DNA from 3 places in the Heyndrickxia sp. NPDC080065 genome. Region 3 is predicted to be linked to each of the others. Evidence: riboswitches for the same ligand, from Rfam matches in the RefSeq annotation. Region 3 holds a riboswitch; each other region holds the start of a gene.
The links. Region 3 has a riboswitch for S-adenosylmethionine ahead of ACQKP0_RS13570 (Fur-regulated basic protein FbpA). Riboswitches for the same ligand answer to the same signal wherever they lie in the genome.
Positions count from the first base shown of each region.

Region 1: another riboswitch for S-adenosylmethionine. It lies ahead of ACQKP0_RS22695 (Na+/H+ antiporter NhaC family protein); the one in region 3 lies ahead of ACQKP0_RS13570 (Fur-regulated basic protein FbpA).
Region 2: another riboswitch for S-adenosylmethionine. It lies ahead of ACQKP0_RS02945 (methionine ABC transporter ATP-binding protein); the one in region 3 lies ahead of ACQKP0_RS13570 (Fur-regulated basic protein FbpA).

Region 1 is NZ_JBNNWS010000025.1:17,016-24,695, forward strand. It holds gene ACQKP0_RS22685 (YhgE/Pip domain-containing protein) at 1-992, shown strand, start outside; partial or broken gene ACQKP0_RS22690 (Lrp/AsnC family transcriptional regulator) at 1,350-1,463, shown strand; gene ACQKP0_RS22695 (Na+/H+ antiporter NhaC family protein) at 1,487-2,767, opposite strand; SAM riboswitch class I at 2,879-2,986, opposite strand; gene ACQKP0_RS22700 (sigma-70 family RNA polymerase sigma factor) at 3,361-3,900, shown strand; gene ACQKP0_RS22705 (DUF4179 domain-containing protein) at 3,881-4,882, shown strand; gene ACQKP0_RS22710 (MFS transporter) at 5,097-6,836, opposite strand; gene ACQKP0_RS22715 (helix-turn-helix transcriptional regulator) at 6,864-7,367, opposite strand.
Region 2 is NZ_JBNNWS010000002.1:157,616-165,295, forward strand. It holds gene ACQKP0_RS02915 (ABC transporter ATP-binding protein) at 1-35, opposite strand, end outside; gene ACQKP0_RS02920 (hypothetical protein) at 296-754, shown strand; gene ACQKP0_RS02925 (LCP family protein) at 898-1,875, opposite strand; gene ACQKP0_RS02930 (M20 family metallopeptidase) at 2,083-3,279, opposite strand; gene ACQKP0_RS02935 (MetQ/NlpA family ABC transporter substrate-binding protein) at 3,371-4,219, opposite strand; gene ACQKP0_RS02940 (methionine ABC transporter permease) at 4,266-4,928, opposite strand; gene ACQKP0_RS02945 (methionine ABC transporter ATP-binding protein) at 4,918-5,943, opposite strand; SAM riboswitch class I at 6,240-6,357, opposite strand; gene ACQKP0_RS02950 (L,D-transpeptidase) at 6,835-7,167, opposite strand; gene ACQKP0_RS02955 (hypothetical protein) at 7,296-7,680, shown strand, end outside.
Region 3 is NZ_JBNNWS010000010.1:74,043-81,722, reverse strand. It holds gene ACQKP0_RS13585 (pentapeptide repeat-containing protein) at 1-329, opposite strand, end outside; gene ACQKP0_RS13580 (ATP-binding protein) at 682-3,732, shown strand; gene ACQKP0_RS13575 (aminoglycoside phosphotransferase family protein) at 3,973-4,719, opposite strand; SAM riboswitch class I at 5,042-5,146, shown strand; gene ACQKP0_RS13570 (Fur-regulated basic protein FbpA) at 5,234-5,437, shown strand; gene ACQKP0_RS13565 (ABC-2 transporter permease) at 5,507-6,157, opposite strand; gene ACQKP0_RS13560 (ABC transporter ATP-binding protein) at 6,160-7,014, opposite strand; gene ACQKP0_RS13555 (GntR family transcriptional regulator) at 7,017-7,394, opposite strand; gene ACQKP0_RS13550 (hypothetical protein) at 7,607-7,680, shown strand, end outside.

The sequences.
Region 1 (7,680 bases), on a different contig from region 3:
ATTTGAATACAACAAAGGATGAAGATCCTGCTGTGAAATGGGTGGCAGTAAAAAGCAAAGAGGAAGTACGAAAGGGATTAGATAACCAAAAGTATTATGCAGCATTGGTCATTCCAAAAGATTTTAGTGCTAAGCAAGCATCGCTCCGTACGCCCACACCATCTTCGCCTGAAGTTCAAATATTTATAAATCAAGGCATGAATACGATGGCTTCTACGATGGCAGGTCAGATATTGAATGGTGTTGTTGACAATATGAACAACAATGTCCGTACCCAACTACTTGATGGATTTGAAAAGCAAGGAGTAACTTTAACAGCAAAACAGGCTTCTAAATTAGTAGAACCTATTGCAAAAAAAGTAACAAATGTTAATGAAACTGGAACGAATAGTGCAAACGGTAATGCTCCTGTTTCCTTATTCCAGCCACTATGGATGGCAATTATGGCAAGTTCCGCTATTATCTATATCGCTTTTAGCAAATTATCGATTACTAGCCGAAAAGAGAACCTTGCAGCAAAGATGATTCAAATATTAATGGGTGCGATTGTTGCTCTAGTAGTTGGATTTGGATTAACTTGGATAGCAGATGGGTTGGTAGGATTAAATATTCCGAAATTTACAGATACAGCCTTGTTCCTTTCGATTACTTCATTTAGCTTTTTCCTAATGATATCAGCTGTATTTTCTTTGGTAGGAATTAAGGGAATACCTGTCTTTGTCATATTACTTTTCTTTGGTGCACCATTACTTTCAATGGCTCCTGAAATGATGTCTACATTTTACCAAGATTGGGTTTATTCTTGGTTGCCAATGCGATTTATGGTAGCAGGTCTACGAGAATTGTTCTTCTTCGGTAAAGGATTGTCCTGGAATACACCTATTTCTATCCTTGTTTGGATTGGAGTAGTGGGCATGGTAATCATACTAGGTTCTGCATTAAAATTAAATTCAGTAAAAGAGAAAACGCAGAACCAGAGTTTAGAGGGCTAACTATAGCATGGGTCATTTAATTTAAGATAACACAAGTCTGATAAAGAAAAATGATTGAATTTATAACATGGAGAAGCCGTTTTCTTAATGGGAAAACGGCTTTTTTAATAAGGCTCTTTTCGTATAAATTGTTGTTTTTAGACTATAAACTTAGTCCGTTGATTTCCGCTCCAGACACTTGCTTTCCGCGGGGAGGGATGGGAGCCTCCTCGGCGTTACCGCCTGTGGGGTCTCCCACTTCCCTCTTTTTCCCGCAGGAGTCAAGTGTCCTCCGCTACAATCAACTTAGATTGTTAATAAAATATCACTAAAAAAGCAACAACCTTTACGAAAACAGCCTTTAATAAAAAGACTGTATTGAGTCAGTTTGTGAGAAAATTAACCAAGTTAGGAATATCCAGGATTCAAACAAATTTGTCTTTACGAGCTATAAAAAATACAACTGCTTTCCCTATAGAGAATAACAGGTGATTACACTTTTAAAGTAGTGAAGTTCAGGCTTTATTTTTTGTCGGGTATCCGATGAGGATAGCGATGATTCCGCATATTCCTATGAGGATTGGATAGAAAGAGTATTGCAGGATGCTCACTGGCGATATTCCGGCTACGCTTGCGGCTGCCAGGAATTGGGCCCCGTATGGCAGAAGGCCTTGGATCGCACAGGAGAAAATATCTAATATACTTGCGGACTTTCGCGGCTCAATCCCATACTGATCAGCAATATTTTTTGCAAGCGGGCCGGCAATTAAAATAGCAATCGTATTATTGGCCGTCGATAAATCAGTTAGGCCCACAAGACCGGCAATACCAAATTCAGCACCCTTTTTCGATTTAATCCTTCGTGTCGCAAGGTGAAGCAGAAAGTCAACTCCGCCATTAAATTTAATAACCTCCACCATTCCAGCTATTAATATCGCAAGAAAGGCGATTTCATACATGCCTGCCATTCCTTCGCCAATCTTTTGCAAAAGGCTCATTAAATGATAGCTGCCATCCGCTAAGCCAACAGCCCCGGCGAGAACAATCCCTAATGCCAGAACAAGGAAAACATTCATTCCAGCTAACGCAAAAATAATAACCAAAACATAGGGAATAATTTTTACCCAACTATAGCTCAAATGCTCTACTTGTGCCGTGTCACCCATTGTGATAACCCCTAAAATAATGCCCGTTATAATAGCTGCTGGCAACGCAATCCAAAAATTCACCTTAAATTTATCCTTCATTTGTGCACCTTGTGAACGTACGGAAGTAATAGTTGTATCTGAAATAAAGGATAAATTATCGCCAAACATCGAACCGCCAATAATCGCCGCCATTACTAAAGCCATGGGAAAATCGGTATGCTCGCTTATCCCAACTCCAATTGGCGCCAGTGCAACAATCGTTCCCATCGATGTACCCATTGACAGGGAGATAAAGCCGGCAATGATGAACAAGCCTACGACAAGCAGGTTTTCCGGAACAACCGATAAAGCAAAGTTAACAGTGGAGTCCACTGCCCCCATGCCTTTTGCTGCCTCTGAAAAGGCCCCAGCTAAGAGAAAAATAACAACCATCAGCATGACATTTAAATTTCCTGCGCCTCGGCAAAAAATATCAACCTTTCGCGCAAACGGTTCTTTTCGATTCATCGCTAGAGCCACAGCGCCCGAAATGGCAATGGCTACAATGACAGGAAAGGCATAAAAATCACCTGTAATAACTCCTGAACCAATAAATAAAATCAAAAAAACAACAAATGGGATCAGCGCCCATGGATTCCCTTTATTCATTGTTCTACCTCCAAAAAATAAAATAGGACACGTCTTTTATCCATATTTTGCCCCGAAAAAAAGGCCTCATCTTGAAACAACAAGAAGAGGCCTTATATCTATAAAACACTCATCTTATCTATCAAGCCTTTGCTTGCTGGATTTGGCACAGCAACTTAATCACTAAGTTCCGCTGCCGAGATCTCATCGGGCCAGTCCCTCCATCTCTCTTGATAAGAAGAAAAATATTATATTTTTTTGTCACAGCAAATAAAAGATTACATGATTTTTATTCCCTTATCAACAAAATTTTTATGGATATTTTTGGATTATGGTATAAAATCAAAATAATTTTAAGTTATTAACCGTAATCACAAAATAATTTTTTTTGAGCAAAAGAAAATTACATACGTAGAGGCTTATAAAAAGTTCTAGTTTGACAAGGAAATCTAATTTAGTGGAATAAAAAGTCTCTTGTTGTTCAACAATCGTCCAGATTCTTGAAAAGGTCGGAGTTCTTTTTTGTATTAGAGATCTAGATTTTACTTTCGTATTTCGTTTAAACTTTTTCTGAATAATACTGCTCTAATATTATGAAAGGAGTTATCAATAATATGGAAAATATCAATGTTGTTAAAAAAGCCATAAAAGGTGATGAGCAAGCATTTGAATTATTACTAAAACAAGAGAGCAGTAAACTGTATAGAACTGCATTTTTATATGTAGGGAATAAAGAAGACGCTTTGGACGTTGTCCAAGATACAGTTTGTAAAGCATATGAATCTATTGGCAAATTGAAAAACCCGGAATATTTTAGTACCTGGATTATTAGAATATTGATTCGAACCGCTTATCGGATACTGGAAAGAAATAAGAAGTTAACCACGATTGATTATGAATCTTTAGCCAATTTGCAGGACCACAAAGTCATCGAAATTCATCAGAACATCGACCTTGCTGATGCACTAAATAGTTTAAATGAAAATGATAGAACAGCCATCATTTTATTCTATTATCACGGCTTACCTATACATATGATCGCAACAATGATGGATAAACCTGAAGGAACAGTAAAATCCTACCTGAGGCGTGCCAAAATTGAATTGAAAAAGATATTGGGGGGAGAGAGCTATTATGAACAAAGAATGGTTTAATGTAAAAACGGAAAATATTGAAGTACCTGTGGATGAATTATTTACAGCAATCGATAAAGGTATCGAAAAAGGAAGACGGAAGAAAAAGAATAAAAAGAAAACAAAGTTAGCAGTCTCCATTACTTCCATAGCAGCTTCTCTACTATTGGTTTCAGGATTTGTATTTTCTCCAATGACAAAAGTTTTGGCGAGTGTTCCAGTAATAGGATCAATTTATAAGTCCTTTGATATGAAAATGGGAAAAGAGCTAGAAGCGAAAAATTTAGTAACAAAAATAAGTCAAACAGCTTCGGACAAAGGTATTACTATTACGCTAACGAGTGTTTATTATGATGGAATTTATATTGGAATTACATTTAAAGCTGAAGGAGAACCCTTGGCCAAGTTTGAAGAAAAATGTAGGTTGGTTTTAGACCAAGGTTTTTCGCTGTGGGAAAAAGGAATTTCGGAGTTTGACTACTATCTATATAAAATGGACGGAATGAAGTGGAGCGGTGGCGGGCGAGATTCGCATCTGCAAAAGGTTGGAGATTATTACAAAGGTGCAATGGAGATGCAATTTATCTATGAACAACTTCCAAAAGATTTTACCCTTCCGATTACTTTCGAGAATATGGGGGGAGTAAAAGGTAATTGGCATTTTGAAATACCGGTTAAGCAGCTTCCGTTAAAAACACTAACATTCGAAAATAGTACATCTCAAGACGAAAACTATTCCTTTACGATGAAATCAATGATAATTGGTAAATCGAATATACGATTAGATTATAAAACAAGTATTCCAATGGATTTTTTAAACTTTAAAATTATCGATGATAAAGGAAATGACTTATCGGAAGCACTACGATCATTGGGTTCTGACTCGGCTATATTTGAAACCGGAATAGGAGATACTAAATATTTAGTGATCTATCCTCAACATAGAGGGTACCTGAAATATATAGATTTAGAGCCACTGAAGGTAAATGTGCAAGATAATTAAGAGGAAGGTGTTTTTTGCTTATTTTCAAAAGTTTTTTCCACATCGGGCGCGATTGTGAAGCAAGTAAAAAGGATGATGCATATTAGTCGTGTATAATATATATCATCCCTTATTTTTTATGATTTTTTACGATTTAGTTTTGATAAAATCATTTAAACTACTTTATAAATCGTTCATAACTTAACTTCTTTACTAAATTTTGAAGTTAATATTTCTATACATTTAGTTTGTTACTCTTATCGACTTTAAGTTGTCTATTACGAAAAATAAAAGCGACTAAACTACAGAGCAAAATAATTGGTACACTCGCTTTATATAAATCGGTAAAACTTACTGCCATCTCTTTTTCAGCGTAATGAGTGATATCATCTGAGAATGCACCAACTTCTCTCTTTATGTTCTCAATCTTTTCTTCAACCGCTTCCGTTACTTGCTTCGTAATTTCTAACCGTTTCATTTCTCTATATTCTAATGGAACTTCATTTAGGGCATTATTTACTTTCTCTCGAATCATGCTTTCTTTTTGTTTCTGACTTAAGCCAATTTGATCAGTTCCTTGATTCTTTTCTATATTTGATTCTAAGTCTTTATTTTGTATTCTTTTCTTTATTCCTTTTAATATTTGAACTTGCTCCGCTTTATCAACATGAAGCTCATGCACTTTTTTTTCCGCATAGAGATATACATTTTCTTTATTTTCAGCTAAATTATGAGTTAAGCCTGAGACAAAAATAGCCACTGCTAATACAATACCTATCTGTCTTAACATAGACACAACACTTTGGGAGGCGGTTAACAATTCTCCTTCAAACGAGGAGGCTGTTAATATAGTAATTGGCCCAATAACTAAACCATAGCCAACACCCAAAATCATGCACGGAACGATAATTTCTTTACTAGTTGAATGAACGCCTATCATTTGTAAACAATAATATGCAAAACTCATAACCATAAATCCTACTAATATAACCGGAACCTTGCCAAGCTTCTTCATAACTAGTGAAGCAAATGGAGAAACTAAAAATATCATCGCAGAAATAGGGGTCACTAAAAAAGCTGCTTCGATTTCTGTTCGGTGTTGTATCTTTGTAAGAAAGGTCGGAAGTAAGACAGTTACACCAATTAAAAACAAATTACTTAGTATAACTACAATAGAAGCTCCAACAAAAGTTCGATCTTTAAATAGCTGTAAATTTATCATCGGAGATTTAACTTTTCTTTCCACTAAAATAAATAGAATGAAAGAAACAACACTAATGATATAGCAAATCCATGCAAAGTTACTCTGCCATCCCCAGGTATTCCCTTTAACTAGAACAAGTGTGGAAAAGAAAATGGCGATACTGGAAAGTACTAATCCAGTCCAGTCAATTTTAGCTGTTACTCGTTCTTCATTTCTTATTTCTAACATAATGAAACATAGTATAATACCAATGATACAAAAGGGTATATTCACAAAGAAAACCCATCTCCATCCTAAATTTTGTGTAATAACACCTCCTATTACAGGTCCTATGGCTGCCGATAGCCCTTGTGTCACCCCTAAAATACCGAGCGCAATATGCCTTTTTGCCATTGGAACTGCGGATACCCCAATTACCATACTGGTTGGAAATAAAATGGCTGCTCCTGCACTTTGTATGAAACGAGAAAAAATAAGAAAATCTCCCGTATGTGCAAACGCACATAACGCAGAACCAACTCCAAATATTATTAATCCCATAATATATAATTTTGCCTTACCAAAGATATCAGCGATTCTCCCTAGTGGTATCGCTAATACTGCAATAGACATCGTATATACATTCAATATCCAAGACATTTTCTCCAATGATGTGTTCACATCAGCCTGTATTGCTGGCAAAGCAATATTCATAATTGTCGTATCAATCATACACAGGAAAATACCTAAACACATTAAGAAAACAATTTTGATTCCTTTCGATTGTTCCATAACTATCCCCCTTTCTAACAAGCAACATTACTTTTCATCTTTTTTTTCTCGCATTATAAGTTGTGCTAATTTATTTTTTAATGTTTCAACTTGCGCAGTATAAGACGCGATCCCGAGATCTAATGATATTTCTTCCGCAAAAGTGATGCCATCCTTCCACTTTTCATATTTCAAACGGAGATCTGTAATATACGCTTCTTTTCTCTCAATTTCTTCTTCAATCCACTTTTTTAACGTATTGGTATCACTATAATCCCCAAAATACATACGCATTAAAAAGTCAGAACGTAGAACATCCTTCTCTACATCTGTCTTCATATATTGATAAAATTCTTCTCTTCCTTCCTCTGTTATGAAATACATTTTTTTATTTGGCTTCCCTTCTTGCATTACAACCTCTTTTTTTATTTTCCCTTCTTTTTCTAACTGTTTTAAAGTTGGATAAATCATCCCAAAACTTCCATCAAAAAAATGAGTGAATACTTCTTCAAAAACAATTTTTATATCATATCCAGATAATTCTTTTTCCATGAGTAACCCTAAAACAACATCTCTTCCTTTCAAAATAAGCACCTCACACAATAAATATAATCAACAATCATATTAACATTGTTAATATGATTGTTGATTATACCCTTTACTCCTCCATTTGTAAAATGTAACCAATAAAGATTTTTATAAGCATCTGAATAAAGTTTTTGAACTTATACGAATCAGAATAGAAAAAATAATGAAAAATAATCAAGAATAATGTTACAATAAGTCCATAAATAGGAAAGGTGTGATAAAAATGAAAAACGTACTATTCAGCCAGGTGATTGAAAAGTAGAGATCGTTCTAATCT
Region 2 (7,680 bases), on a different contig from region 3:
TGCTTCCAGCCTTTTTGCTTTTTTATCCCTTCCATTTATATTCATCCTTTCAATAGCTAAGCATTTTTTATCACTATACAATGGTTTTATGAACTGAATATGAATTTGTATGGTTTTAGGCCATTTATATAAGAATTGCCCAACGGTGTACACGTTCAGGTAGTTATACTACGTATAGTACTGCTTGCAGAATCAAAAGAGTAATTTTAACAAAAAGACAAAATATTTTCATTTGCAAAAGCATGAAGAATATTAGAAAATAAGGAAAACATTATTTTGTAGAGGAAGACAAAAGATGACAGAAGCAAAAGGAATCATTTCAGAAGAAATACATAAAAAACTAGCTATTCAATGTTTTAATCAGGTATGGGATCTGTTAGAAAAAACAGAGAGGTCACAAACGGATGATGATACGATGATTCATAAAGCACATGCATCCCGCTATCATTGGGGAATTGTCGGTGCGCCTGTCAATTTTTCGAGAGGTGAATGGCAAATTTCAAGGGTCTATTCTGTTCTAAAAAGACCAGAGCCTGCCATTTTTCATGCGAAACGAAATTTAGAGATTTGTCTTGAGCATGGTATTGAAGATTTCGATTTAGCTTTTGCATTTGAGGCTTTAGCCCGTGCCCATCAAGTTGCAGGAAACAAAAATGAAGTCAACCATTATAAGGATCTCGCTCTAGAAGCAAGTAAAAACATAAAAAAAGAAGGAGATCGGAATCACTTTTTAAATGATTTAAATACAATCTAGAAATATTTGGAAGTTTCAATAAACATCCAAGGCAATGATCCAGGGAAAAGGTATTTCCTAACCAACAAATACCACTGCTCAGGATAAAACTCCATAAAAGAAAAAGACCAAACATAAAAATTTGGTCTTTTTCTTTAGCTTCATTACGGATTCGATTGTGAATCGGTTGTATTCGCCTCTTCAGTATTATCACCGTTTAAAAAGGCATCGATCGCTTGTCTATTTTTTTCCTGATCAATTTCTAATACCGCACCTGCGTAGTCTGAACGCCCTTCGGTAAAGGCACCCTTCACAGGTACTGTTAAAGTTTCAATTTTTTTCGGTTGATTTAGTAATACCTTTGTTAATAAGGCAATACTATCTGTCGTACTAATATTCGTTTGAATAAATGGTTGAATCGTTCCAACTAGCTTAGGTGCTTTTGTAATTCCATTCACACTAAGAATTTCACTTTTCAAAGCATTGATAACTTTTTGCTGACGAGCTACACGCCCAAAATCACCTTCAGCATCATGTCTGAACCTAGCATAGCCAAGCAGCTCTTTTCCATTTAACTTTTGTAATCCCGGTTCTAATGTTACACCAATATTTTTGGACATTTTTTTCTCAACATCAATTTCAATTCCATCTGGTGCAAGTGTATCAACAATTTTTTCAAATCCTTTAAAATCTACCTGAACATAGTATTGGACATCCAGACCAAAGGTTTGTTGAATCGTTTGTCGAAGCAGCTCCGGTCCACCTAAAAAGAATGCCGTATTGATTTTCCACTTTTTATAACCTGGAACATCCACAAACATATCACGCATTAACGATATTAATTTTACATCTCCACTTTTAGGATCGTATTGTGCGACCATAATTGTATCTGTATGTGATTTTGTTTCATTTTTTCGCTTATCGACCCCAAGCAATAGAAAGTTTATTCTTCCTTTTTCATCTTTTTTTCCATTAAACTCAATATTCTCTTGTTTTACCATCCCTTTACCTGCTTGTTTCTTACCTTGATAGTATTGAGAATATGCATAGCCTCCTACAGCTAAAATTAATATTAAAAAGACAAAAAGGAAGATTCTTCCTTTTCTCACTTTTCTTTTTTTCTTACTATATCTTGAATTCATAAAATCCCTCAATTTTCGATTATTTAAGTTGTAAAAACTTGTATTTACTTTTTATATTATCTTAGAAAAAGCGAAATTTGTCATCTAAAAATATGATATTTGCTAAATTTGGATGAAAAATGTCGAAGAAAGGAATATGCGGAATGAAAAGGAAACCGCAAAAAAGAGGTGGTTTTCATTTTCACCACCTCTTCCATCTATCATTCTTTAATTTTTTATTCCCGCCTCAAAATCAGCACGGACTTTTTCAAGCAAATCAGGTTCCGTTAAAATACGATATCCTGTGAACGCCAATGCTTTCGCTCCTGTTATTAATGCTTTTTCACCTAGAGGAGAACCGGCGCATTCGCGGAATTCATTTGTATGACCGATTAAATCATCTGGTCCAATTTTGATGCAAGGATGTGCTGTAGGGACGACATGACTAACATTTCCAGCATCTGAAGATCCTACTCCTTTTCCTGTTTCTGTGATAACTTTCTCTCCCAAAAGCTCTAACTCTTTACCTACTATTTCATCAAGAGAATCATTGATAACGAAATCATGTACTTCGTTTTGGAATCGTTCCACCTTCACAGTACTTCCTGTAGCAAGCGCAGCACCTTCAGCGATTTTACGCACCTTTTGTGATACTTCTTCAGCACGCTTCCACGTATTTGCACGAATAAAAAACCTAGCTGATGCGTATTCAGGAATAATATTTGGAGCATCACCACCATGAGTAATGATGCCGTGTATTCTCACATCTGTCGGTAATTGCTGGCGTAGCGCATTTATACCATTAAATAATTGAATCACTGCGTCTAAAGCATTGACCCCCTTTTCAGGTGAGCCTGATGCATGTGCGGCTCTGCCATAAAAATGAAAATCGAGAGGATCGACAGCAAGGAAAGGAGTTGTTAAGCTCGTTTTCCCAGCCGGATGAATGATAAGTGCAATATCGATACCAGCTAGTAACCCATGTTTAACGAAGCTGCCTTTTGCACTGCCATTTGGTCCTCCTTCTTCTGCAGGGGTACCAAATACCACTACTTCACCACCAGTTTCCTCTACTACCTCGGCTAAGGCAATACCTGCTGCCACACTGGTTGTACCAATAATATTATGACCACATGCATGACCTAAACCCGGTAATGCATCGTACTCCGCTAGAAGGGCAACTTTTGGACCATTTTTAGTAGAGGCCTTTCTCGCAACAAATCCAGTTTCATGACCAGCTACATTCCGGGTTACTTCGAAACCAGCATTTTCTAAGATTTCTGTTAAGGTCTTCGATGCAAAAAATTCTTGATTTCCGATTTCAGGATTTTCGTGAATCTTATGACTTGCTTCAATATAAAACTCCTTCGAATCCTCAATGCTCTTGATAATTACTTCTCTTAAGTTTTCCGTTTGCGTTGTCACCCTTGATCCTCTCCTTTTCTATTTTTATAACTATTCTTACATATTTACTTGGTTTTATTTGTTTTTAACCCTGCGAAAACAATCGATATGATTAATTAATAAAAGCTTGTAGATCTTTTATCGGTATATTTACAACGATTGATCCACCTTTTGTATCCTTTTTGATTGCATCCTCTACTTCTTTACTATGATAAATTTCTAGTATTTTCTTGTATGTTTCGTTGTCCTTTTCCTTTGTACGTGCCGCAATGATATTAATATAAGGTTTAACCGAATCGCTATTTGGATCTTCTAAGTAAATAGAATCCTTTGTAATATTGAAACCAGCTTGACCAGCTACCCCATTATTGATAACCGAAGCTGCAACATCTTTTAATACACGTGGGGTCTGCTGTGCGACAACTGGTGTAATTTTTAATTTCTTAGGATTATCTACGATTCCACTTGGATCACCAAATAGACCGAAATCATCTTTCAATTTGATTAAACCTGACGATTGTAGTAATAGTAATGCACGTGCCTGGTTAGATGGATCATTTGGGATAGCGATTTCCCCGCCATTTGGTATTTCTTCAGGCGATTTATATTTATCAGAAAAGATCCCCATTGGTGCAATTTGCGTTGTTCCAATCGGCGTAATATCCAATTTATGTTCTTTCTTAAATTGATTTAAGAACGCAATGTGTTGAAATGCATTTAAGTCAATATCTCCGTCAGCTAAAGCTTGGTTTGGAATAGTATAATCTGAAAACTCCTTTAATTTAATCGTAATTCCTTCTTTTTTCGCCTTTTCTTTAATAATATCCCACATTTGTCCGTCAGATCCTGTTACCCCGATAGTCACAACTTTGCTATCTTTTCCACCGGTTTCTTTGCCACAAGCTGCAAGAATAGAAATCAATAAAACCACAATAATACTAAATAAAAATGACTTTTTCATTCTCGTTTCCTCTTTTCCTATGATGTTTTATACTAATCTTCATAGATTATCTACGAAGGAAAATTCTCGCAAAATAGTTCCCAACAAACTGTGCAATTTGTACAAGAATAATTAATAATACAACCGTAACCACCATGACAGATGTATCAAAGCGCTGGTATCCGTAAGTCATTGCTAGATCACCAAGACCCCCTCCGCCTACTGTTCCTGCCATTGCTGAAAAGTCAATTAAACCAACTGTTATAAAGGTAATACCTAAAATTAATGGACCCATAGCTTCACGAATTAAGACGCCAAAGATGATTTGAAGCTTACTTGCTCCCATTGCCTTAGCCGCTTCAATAATCCCAGGATCAATTGATACGAGATTATTTTCTACTACCCTAGCAATTCCGAATGAAGCAGCAATGGTCATTGGAAAGATTGCAGCTCCTGTCCCAATCGTCGAACCCATCACTGCACGGGTAATCGGACTGATAGCTACTAGAAAAATAATAAAAGGAATCGGACGAATAATATTAATTAAAATATTTAATATCGTGAAAACTGGTTTATTCTCCAATATATTTCCTTTACGAGTGACAAATAAGAGTAAACCGATCACCGAACCAAGGATTGTGGCAAAAATAAGGGTAAAAATCACCATTGTCACTGTTTGTCCTGATGCCTGAACAACTCTTGGCCAAAATGTATTCCAATCAACCTGCATGATCGAAAACCTCCTTTACTTCAACATATTTCTGTAAATACCCAACAGCTTTGTTTACCTCATCATCTGCCCCCTGTAATTCGACAATTAAATTGCCAATTAATACTTCCTGAATATCACTTATATTGCCGTACAAAATATTGACATCTACCTCATAGCTTTTAGCAATAGTAGAAAGCAGAGGTTTACTCGTTTCTTCTCCTGTAAAAATCAAACGATATAGACGACTAGATTGATTCGATCGCAGCTTTTCAAATACATTAGGCGAAATTTTGTCATTTAAAACGGAGCTAATAAAATTCTGTGTCGTTTGTGTTTTTGGCTTTGTAAAAATATCAAATACAGTTCCTTCTTCAATCACTCTGCCATTCTCCATAACAGCGACACGGTCACAAATATTTCGAATAACCTGCATCTCATGAGTAATTAATAGAATGGTAACATTGTATTCTTCATTAACCTTTTTTAATAGATTTAAAATATCACCGGTTGTTTCAGGATCTAAAGCAGATGTTGCTTCGTCACAGATTAGAATATCCGGAGAAGTAGCAAGCGCTCTTGCGATGCCGACCCTTTGTTTTTGTCCACCGGATAGCTGCTCTGGATAATAATTTGCTTTGTCAGCTAGCCCGACAAATTGAAGAAGCTCTGTCACCCTGCGTTTTATTTCCTGCTTTGGAACCTTTGCTAGCTTTAACGGATAAGCAACATTTCCAAACACTGTTCGAGAATTGAATAGATTAAAGGTTTGGAAAATCATCCCGATTCTTTGCCTCATTTTTCGAAGATCCTTCTCTGATAAAGAAAGATTTACTTGATCATTTACAATCACTTTTCCCGATGTCGGCCTTTCTAGTAGATTCACGAGTCTAAGCAAAGTACTCTTTCCGGCACCACTAAAGCCGATGACTCCAAAGATTTCACCCTTTTCAATCGACAGGGAAACATCCTGCACAGCAGCTACATCTCTCCCTTTTGATTGAAAAACTTTGCTAACACCTTCAAATTTAATCATGCTGCTTGGCCCTCCTCTTTCTAAAACACAACTGTTTTCGTAAAGATTGTTGCTTTTCGTAAATAGCTCCAATTCTTAATCAAATTGACTTCGTGCTCTTTTCTTCATCCCATACTTTTTGTATAAGTGCAAAAACAACCGTAAAAATCCTACTAGATATTTACTGCGTAAAATCTCTGCCGATTTTTACTTCGCTACAAATAGCAACAAAGTATTAGAAAAGAGCTTAAAACACAAAAAACCCTTCTTCTTATCCGCACACAGATAAGAAGAAGGGTTCGTAATAACCATTCTACTTCTTATCTTTCGAATCAGATACTGTACCGATTCGCAGGAATTAGCACGGTATTTGCAAAATGCAAACCCGTTGCCGAGGCTTCAAAGGGCCAGTCCCTCCACCTCTCTGGATAAGTAATAGTCAATTTATTTAGTTTTTCGATTTAATATGTTCAATATTATTTCGAAATTAAAAATAAGTCAATACATTTTTTTATTTTTTATTTTGGCTCTTTTCGTATAAATTGTTGTTTTTAGACTATAAACTTAGTCCGTTGATTTCCGCTCCAGACACTTGCTTTCCGCGGGGAGGGATGGGAGCCTCCTCGGCGTTACCGCCTGCGGGGTCTCCCACTTCCCTCTTTTTCCCGCAGGAGTCAAGTGTCCTCCGCTACAATCAACTCAGATTGTTAATAAAATATCACTAAAAAAGCAACAACCTTTACGAAAACAGCCTTTATTTTTAACAATCTTGTATTTTTTGAAAGACCTGTAGGATATACGGTTTACTACGTATAGATAATTCTTCACCCATAGCTACAGATGATTTTATCAACATAATCATCAACATATACGTTATTTTAAAATAATTAATTTCTACCCCGATATCTTAAACTACCTAATTTTCACTATCGTCCCAATTGGTACTATTTTGGAAAGAGCAAGTACATCTTGGTTGTACATTCGGATACAACCATGTGAAACAATTTTGCCGATTGAGGCAGGATTATTTGTTCCGTGTATCCCATAATGCGGCCTTGAAAGTCCCATCCACATGACACCAAAAGGACCGCCGGGATTAGGCTGTTTGTTAATTATTCTATATGACCCTTTAGGTGTAGGTGTTAACATTTTCCCAACCCCTATCGGATAACTTCTAACAATTTTCCCATCCTTCAAAAGTGTTAATTGACGTTTAGATGTTGAAACACGAATCTCATAAGGCATAACAGGCACCTCCTGCAATATTTTATGAAAACAGAAGGTGATTGATCACTGATCATTTAGGTTCAATATAGAAATGCAATGCCTGACTTTGATAAAATAGATAGTAACCTTATACGAGGAGAATGATAATGGACCAAATAGAGACGTTAAAATTGGAATTATCTAGGTTGAAAGAAACAAACGTAAAATTATATCAAAATAACATCGAGCCTACGATTAAGAAAAAAGTTCAAGAGTTCCTTCAAACTTTTGAAGATTATTTTAGAGAAAGAGGCTTTGTTGTTAAGAAAAAGGATCATTCTGTAAAGGCTGCTTATAGTTCACTAGAGTTTGAAGCTTTTTCAAATGATGGAGATGATATTTTTATCATGAAAGAGAGAGAGCAAATTGCTTCAATTTCTGTTAAACATAAACGCCCTAACCAATTAGCTGCCTATACTTTTGAAAATGCATTAGAACAGCTTAAATGGGAAATAGACAAAGAAAAATCTTTAACTACTTACCTTGAAAATC
Region 3 (7,680 bases):
ACATTAAACATTTTCTTCGCCACTTCTGGGTCTTTGCGCCAATCAACTCCATCAAAAGTGACTTTAGAAACCTTCTGACCTGCACCAAAACATTCAAAAACAGTACATCCTTTAAACCCCTTCTGTCTGAGATCCTTATGGATGCTGCAACGGAAATCTGATTGGAGATTTTGACATGGCTTTCCGGCAACTTTATCGATTGCAAAATCTGCAGAAGCTGCGAAAGGGAGGGCGACACAACACAACCCAAAGCAGTTTTTACAGTCAGCATGCAAACTTTTTTGAACAAGGTCGATTTTCGGATTTGAATAATCTTGATTCTTAAACAATTAGAGCACTTCCTTTGTCACTCAATTTCTTGCTTAGTTTGATATATAGGTAAAAAAATAGTTTATTCTTTTAATAGTGTAGGTTACAATGTCAACTTTTTGAATACTTTTATTTGCTGTATGACACCACACTATCTTTTACATTAGATGAATCTGATATAAAATTAAGGATTTATGTTAATCTATAAATAATAACATAATTTTTCATAGTAATCTGAAGAGAGGGATAGAAATTATAAAACAAGTAAGCTCTACTATTATCGATTCTCTTTGTAATTTATTTCATATAAAGAATAAAACGGCTGTAAAATATATTACAATCATACTATTATTTCTTAGCGTTCTCCTCTCAATGCGATATATTTGGTATGAGAAATTTTCTACGTCTGAGCAGCCTCATGCTATCAATGGTGTACTTGACTTGCGCAACTGGGATTTAGATAATACCAAAACATTCTCCCTAAATGGCGAGTGGCAATTTTACCCTGATAAATTCATTTCTCATAGCGATGTTCGTATATATGAAAGCCAATTTCGTAATATTCAGGTGCCAGGAGACTGGAGTAGTGTGCAACCAAAAGAAAGAGAAAACTCATACGGATACGGAACCTATCGCTTGCGTATCCTTGTCGATCCGTTGAAACAGCCAATCGCACTTTGGGTTCGAGGGATACAAGCCTCATCTGTAGTTGAAATAAATGGTGTAAGTGAGGTAGGTATCGGAAAACTTGCCGATAACGCTAAAAATTACACTCCAAAGACTATTTCTTACACAGCTTCCTACTCTGGGAATGGTGCGAATGAGATTGAAGTGCTTATTCGAGTTGCAAACTTTGAAGATCCTTATAATGGTGGTATCATGCGTTCCATTAGATTTGGGTCGCAGGACGCGATTGATTTCGAACGTTGGTATTCTATCGGTTTTCAATTGGTTATTTTTATTATTTTAATCATTCACGCTGTATATGCGTGTATTCTCTATGTATTTAATCTACAGGAACGGACTTTGTTAATTGCTAGTTTATTGTTATTTTTAGTAGGAATATCTATTGTCGCTGGCCATGATAATATACTAATGCTTTGGCTTCCTCTTAATTATTCATGGGCACTAAAGGTCAGACTTTCATCTCTAGTATGGCAAACCTTTTTCGTTCTTCTTGTCTTCAAAAGGTTCTCTCATAAGCCTCCAAAGGAAAAGTGGTTGAGAGTATATACTGTTGCACTTATTTTTTATTCTGTATTTCTTTTAGTTGCAAACGCTCCATTAGTGAATGGTTCTGTTGAATTAGGAATATTTATTTTCTTTTATTTATTTCCTGTTTTTTGGTTAATTTCTATAATATGGACAATGATTTTTCAGACGCAATCGGATATTGATGCCGTCTTTGTGCTTCTTGCTGCAGCTGGTATTATTTGTAACATTTTTTGGAATGTATGGGATTCTTATCATAAAATAACAAGCGTATATTATCCAATCGATATTATTGCGGCCCTAATAGGTTTTTCTACATATTGGTTTAAGAAATTCTTCCGACAATCTAAGGAAAACAATGAACTAAATCAGCAATTAAAAAGAGCCGATAAGCTGAAGGACCAATTTCTTGCTAATACATCACACGAACTAAGAACACCCTTGCACGGGATTATGAATATCGCTGAAACCGTTGTAACTAAGGAAAAGAAGAAAATGGATGAAAAAAGCGTTGAGGACATGGAACTACTTATAACTATCAGTAACCGTATGTCCCAAATGCTTAGTGATCTTCTTGATGTCACACGACTCCATGAACACCGTATTGTTCTACAACAAGAACCTTTAAAGATTCAATCGATTGTTCCTGGTGTAATCGCAATGCTTAATTTTATGATTGAAGATAGACCTATCAAACTACAAGTGAATATTGCGAAATCATTACCACCAGTAATGGCCGATGAGAAAAGACTTGTGCAAATATTATATAACTTATTACATAATGCCCTTAAATTCACGGAAGAAGGCATAATCTCCATTTCCACCAAAATTCGGGATAACCGTGCCTACATTCATGTCTCCGATACCGGGGTAGGCATGGATGAGAACTCCCAAAAGAGAATATTTCTCCCATACGAACAGGGATCTTATGGGATAAGCGATGGGAGAGGAATTGGACTTGGATTAAGTATATGTAGGCAGTTAGTAGAATTACATGGCGGTGTACTGACCGTTTCCTCCGAAGTGGGTAAGGGCTCAGTATTTAGTTTTGATCTGCCATTAGCAAACGAATCGAATTCCGCTTTATCGTTAAAAACAATATCATCACAAAAGATAGAGGATGGAAATGTGGACTGGTCTTCTAGATTTATATATCCATCCAAAAAAGCAATGGGTGAGTTAGCTGCCTCTGCACTTGTTCCACCACTCTTAAATGGAGGGAAAGTTAATATTCTTGCGGTTGATGATGACCCAGTAAACTTAAAAGTGCTCGTTGGGATTCTTTCTACTGAGCCATATTCCATCACGACAGCTACTTCTTCCAAAGAAGTGTTGGATTTGCTTGGCACACAGCAGTGGGATCTACTTATTGCTGATGTTATGATGCCAAATATGTCCGGATACGAATTAACACAAAAAGTACGGGAACATTACTCATTATCAGAACTTCCCGTTTTGCTACTTACAGCAAGGAGTCAGCCAGCTGACATTTATACTGGATTCTTGGCGGGAGCCAACGATTATATCACTAAGCCTGTAGACTCTCTTGAACTAAAATACCGAATTAAAGCGTTAATAACTCTGAAACAATCCATCAATGAACGATTACGTATGGAAGCAGCCTATTTGCAGGCACAAATTCAGCCGCATTTCTTATTCAACACGCTTAATTCAATTATGGCACTTAGTGAAATCGACATAGAAAAGATGCAAAATCTAGTTCACGCCTTTGCTTCATTTTTACAATTCAGCTTTGATTCACTAAACACAGGTGAACTTGTCTCACTTACACATGAACTGGAGCTTGCAGAAGCCTATTCGTATATTGAAAAAGTACGGTTTGGAGATAGATTGTCTATCGTATGGGATGTTGAGCCCAACATCAACTTACATCTCCCTCCTCTTACCATCCAGCCGTTAATTGAAAACGCCGTTAAACATGGCATCCTAAGCCAGAGCAAAGGTGGTACTGTCAATATACGGATAACTCGTAATGAAAGCTTCACACTAGTAGAAGTAAAAGATAATGGGAAGGGCATGGAACAAGAAAAAGTAATCCAATTATTGAGTTCAACAGTAAATGGAAAAAGAGGAATTGGACTTTCAAATACTAATCGACGATTGATACAATTGTACGGTCAAGGCTTATCTATCGTTAGTGAGCCCAATAAAGGAACAACGGTATCATTTGCCATTCCGAATAAGAATTAATAAGATTTTGATAGAATTAGAGATGAACTTAACTTATCAATAAATAATAGACCGGGAAAAGCATATTAAGTAGTCTTCCCGGTCTTATCTAATATAAAATTAATTTAGTATCCTCAATTAATTAAGGGTTCCACGAGATTTTACCGATTATTAGTATTATTGAGATCAGATTTTTTACAGATGGGATCACTGCCACTTGTGTCAATCAATTGACCGTTGCCATCAGTACTAAATCGATATTTAAATGGGACAGTAATGATTTACTATCTCTATAAGGCGTTCAGATTTCTCTGATAATACATTTTCCGATAGTCTTGCACCAGCAATAATTGGAGCCCATTCAAATACTTCATCTTTTGATAAACCGCTTTTCTCACAATAAATTCTTAAATACATTTCAGCTAATTCTTCTGAAATCTGTGAATACAAAAGATATGTGCGATATACATCGGCACGAATATCACCTGAACTAGAATCAACCCAATCTATTATCGTTACTTTATTATCTGACATAATCAAGTTAAAAAAATGATAATCTCCATGACAAAGCCTTTTCTCAAATTTCATCATATCCAATTTTTGAATTAAAGCAGTCTTATGTCTTTGATCCAAACTGCCAGATTCTATTTGACGACGTAATTTTTCAGACATGGGTTCAAGAGAATCACCTGCAATCATATGAATTTTTTGTTGTATATCAACGGAAATACTCATGTAATATTCTGCTTGTTCCATATTTTCGGATAGGATATCACCTATTGTTCTCCCCTTAATATATTCCATTATGATAGCTTGTTTTCCATTTATTTTTGTAACATCCAATATTTTTGGTACAGAAAGTCCACACGAATAGGCATATTTTTGCTTAAATGCTTCATATGAAGATTCAGTATCCGGTAAATGGTCGTTAAATACTTTGATAATCCTGTTTTCGTAAAGATAGATTTTTGCTGTATTTCCTTTTGCAATTGGAGTTCCTAAATTCATTGGTTATCTCTCCTACAATAAAAATTTCCTTGTTCTAAAAACTACAATTTGTCGGAATCGGCATTCGAAGATAGGTAATTATCCTCGCAATCGGTTGTAAATAAATCATTGATGTTGTTTCAAGCCCCCGCTTTTACCTTGTACCTTTATATTCTTGATTACTTTAAAAATTCCTTCTTTAGCTCCACTAAACCTTCAAGTGTAAGAATTTATTGTTTAATTACAAAAAAATAAATCTTAGTTGACAAATCGGCATAATAGGATTTAAGCTAATATTAAGAAATGTCTCTTTTGTTAAACGAGTAACAAGCAAATATTTTAAAACTTATCAAGAGAGGTGGAGGGACTGGCCCGATGAAACCTCAGCAGCAGATTCTTTTGGAATCCTGTGCTAATTCCTGCAAGCTTTATGCTTGAAAGATAAGTTGAGGTTATAAATTATTTACTGAATCCTCTTCTTATCTTTTAAAAATATTTAATTGTAACCAAAATAATCAGAAGGAGAGGATTTTCAATGGGAAAATTTCTTAAAGAAGCTGTAGAAAATAGACGAAACGAATTAATTAGTAAATTGATTGAGCATGATCAATATAAAAAAGATGGCAAACATCTTTTTGAGTTGACTTTATCCGATTTAGAATATGAATATTTTAAAATTCAATCTCAAGTCCATCCACATAGTGGGATTGACTCCATCCGGTGGACCAATTTTAAATAGTTATACTTAAAGCCTCTTCACAATGTGGAGAGGCTTTTTAGACTTGATAAAAGAATGCTTATTATATCTTTACAGATCTTTTTTTGAGTAGATCCTTATAGATACTTGCATCGAAATATACCCAATAATTAACGATAGAACAAAAGGAATCCAACCATAAATATTTTGCGATAATGAAATAGTAAAATTAATCGAAAGATTAGATGATGTATACCATTTAATCAAATTCGGCAGGACAAAGGGCGTTAAAAATACAATTATAAAACCAATATATTTCGTTTTTTCATATCCAAATTTGACTTGGACAGGTATTAATATTCCAAAAAAAATAGATAATACAAGCATAATAGTACCTATTTTTGTAATACTCATTTGTTGAATATTTGGTGATATCCCTAAGTAGGTTAATATAGTATATAGAATGAAACAGCACATAAAAATAATAAGAATTAAAAGATATTTAGCTTTTATCACACCATTACGTTTATATGGTGTTGTACAAAGAAGAGCAGCTCCTTTGGATTTATCTTCTAAACTTGAAATGGAAATATACAATATATATTCTGTTAATAAAACGGTAATAAGTAAACTAACAAAACCAGTATCACTAAAACTTGATCTTGAAGCAATTAATAGAGGAGAAACAAATGAAAATATAGTCATAAACATTAAGTATTTTTTCGCTAGTAACAGATCTTTTTTTACAAGACTAAATAACATTTTTAATGACCTCCTATATAAGCTAACATGATTTGCTCAATTGTCGGTTTTTCAATGATGATCTGATACATTTGTTCTTTAACTATTGATAATTTATCTGTAAGTCCTTCAAAACCATATGGAGATAAATGCAAGCTTTTAAATAAATTCTTCGTATATTCGTTAATTAAGGCTTTGTCCCCTTTAATCCAAGCGTGTCTATCTAATAGTTCATCCTTATCTTCATTTAATAAAATTCTTCCTTCATCTATTAAAATAAGTACATCTGAAACTTTTTCTAAATCAGATGTAATATGTGTGGAAAAAAATACACTTTTCCCTTCTTCCTTCATAAATTCTAAAAGGATTTCCATTAGTTCACTACGGACTAAAGGATCTAAACCACTTGTCGGTTCATCCATAATCAATAAATCAGCATGGTGGGAAAGAGCTAAAGCAATCGCAAATTTCATTCTCATTCCTTTAGATAACGTAGAAATCTTTTGATTAAGATTTAACTTGAACTTGTCTATATAGTATTTAAAGACGGGTTCATCCCATTTTGTATAGGCAGGGGCAATAACACTTTTCATTTCTTTTAAGGTTAATTCTTCGTAGAAATAGCCTTCATCCATTACCACACCAATTCGATCTTTAAAGGCCCCCTCTTTTTTATCGATATTTTCACCTAAAAAATTGATATAACCAGAATCCTTTAATATTAAGCTAAGTATCGCTTTAATTGTAGTCGTTTTCCCTGCTCCATTTACACCAATAAAACCAGTGATACAGCCTTCTTCAAGAGTAAAACTTACATTATCTAATTTAAAATTTTTAAACGTTTTATTCAGATTTTTTACTTCTAATAACGTTTCCATTTCTAATCATCCTCTTCAATAAGTAAATCCATCATTAAATAAAATTCGTCTTTCGAAATACCGACCATCTTCGCTGTTTTCCAAGCTTCTATTAATTGTGTTTCAACCATTTGTCTTTTGGATTCCAGCAGCATGTCTAGGTTTTCTGGAGCAACATAAGAACCTTTTCCGACCTTTGTTATAATAAATCCTTCTTTTTCCAATTCTTCATATACTCTTTTAGTAGTTAATACACTTACATGCAGATCATTTGCTAAAGAACGTATAGAGGGAAGCTGCTCACCTTCTATTAATTCTTGTTGAAGAATTGCGGTTTTAATTTGATCTTTAATTTGTTGATATAAAGGCTGATCGGACACATTTTTAAGTATTATTTTCATAAAAGAACCTCTTTTTTTATAACTGTTTATGTTACACATATACACCATATACACCAATTACAGTTTTATTGTAATACTGATTTTATTCGATATCAATATAAAATTGTTTTTACTTCTATCCATACTCTTTTTTAAAAAGTTAAATTCAAAAGGAGTTTTTGGAAAACGTGAAGAAATAATATAGTAATTTTAGTAAAAATGAGGTGTATCCTATGGCTAAGACAGCCCTTCTAACCGTTACTCATGATCCTAATGGACGGAATATAGACCTATTTATGGACTTACA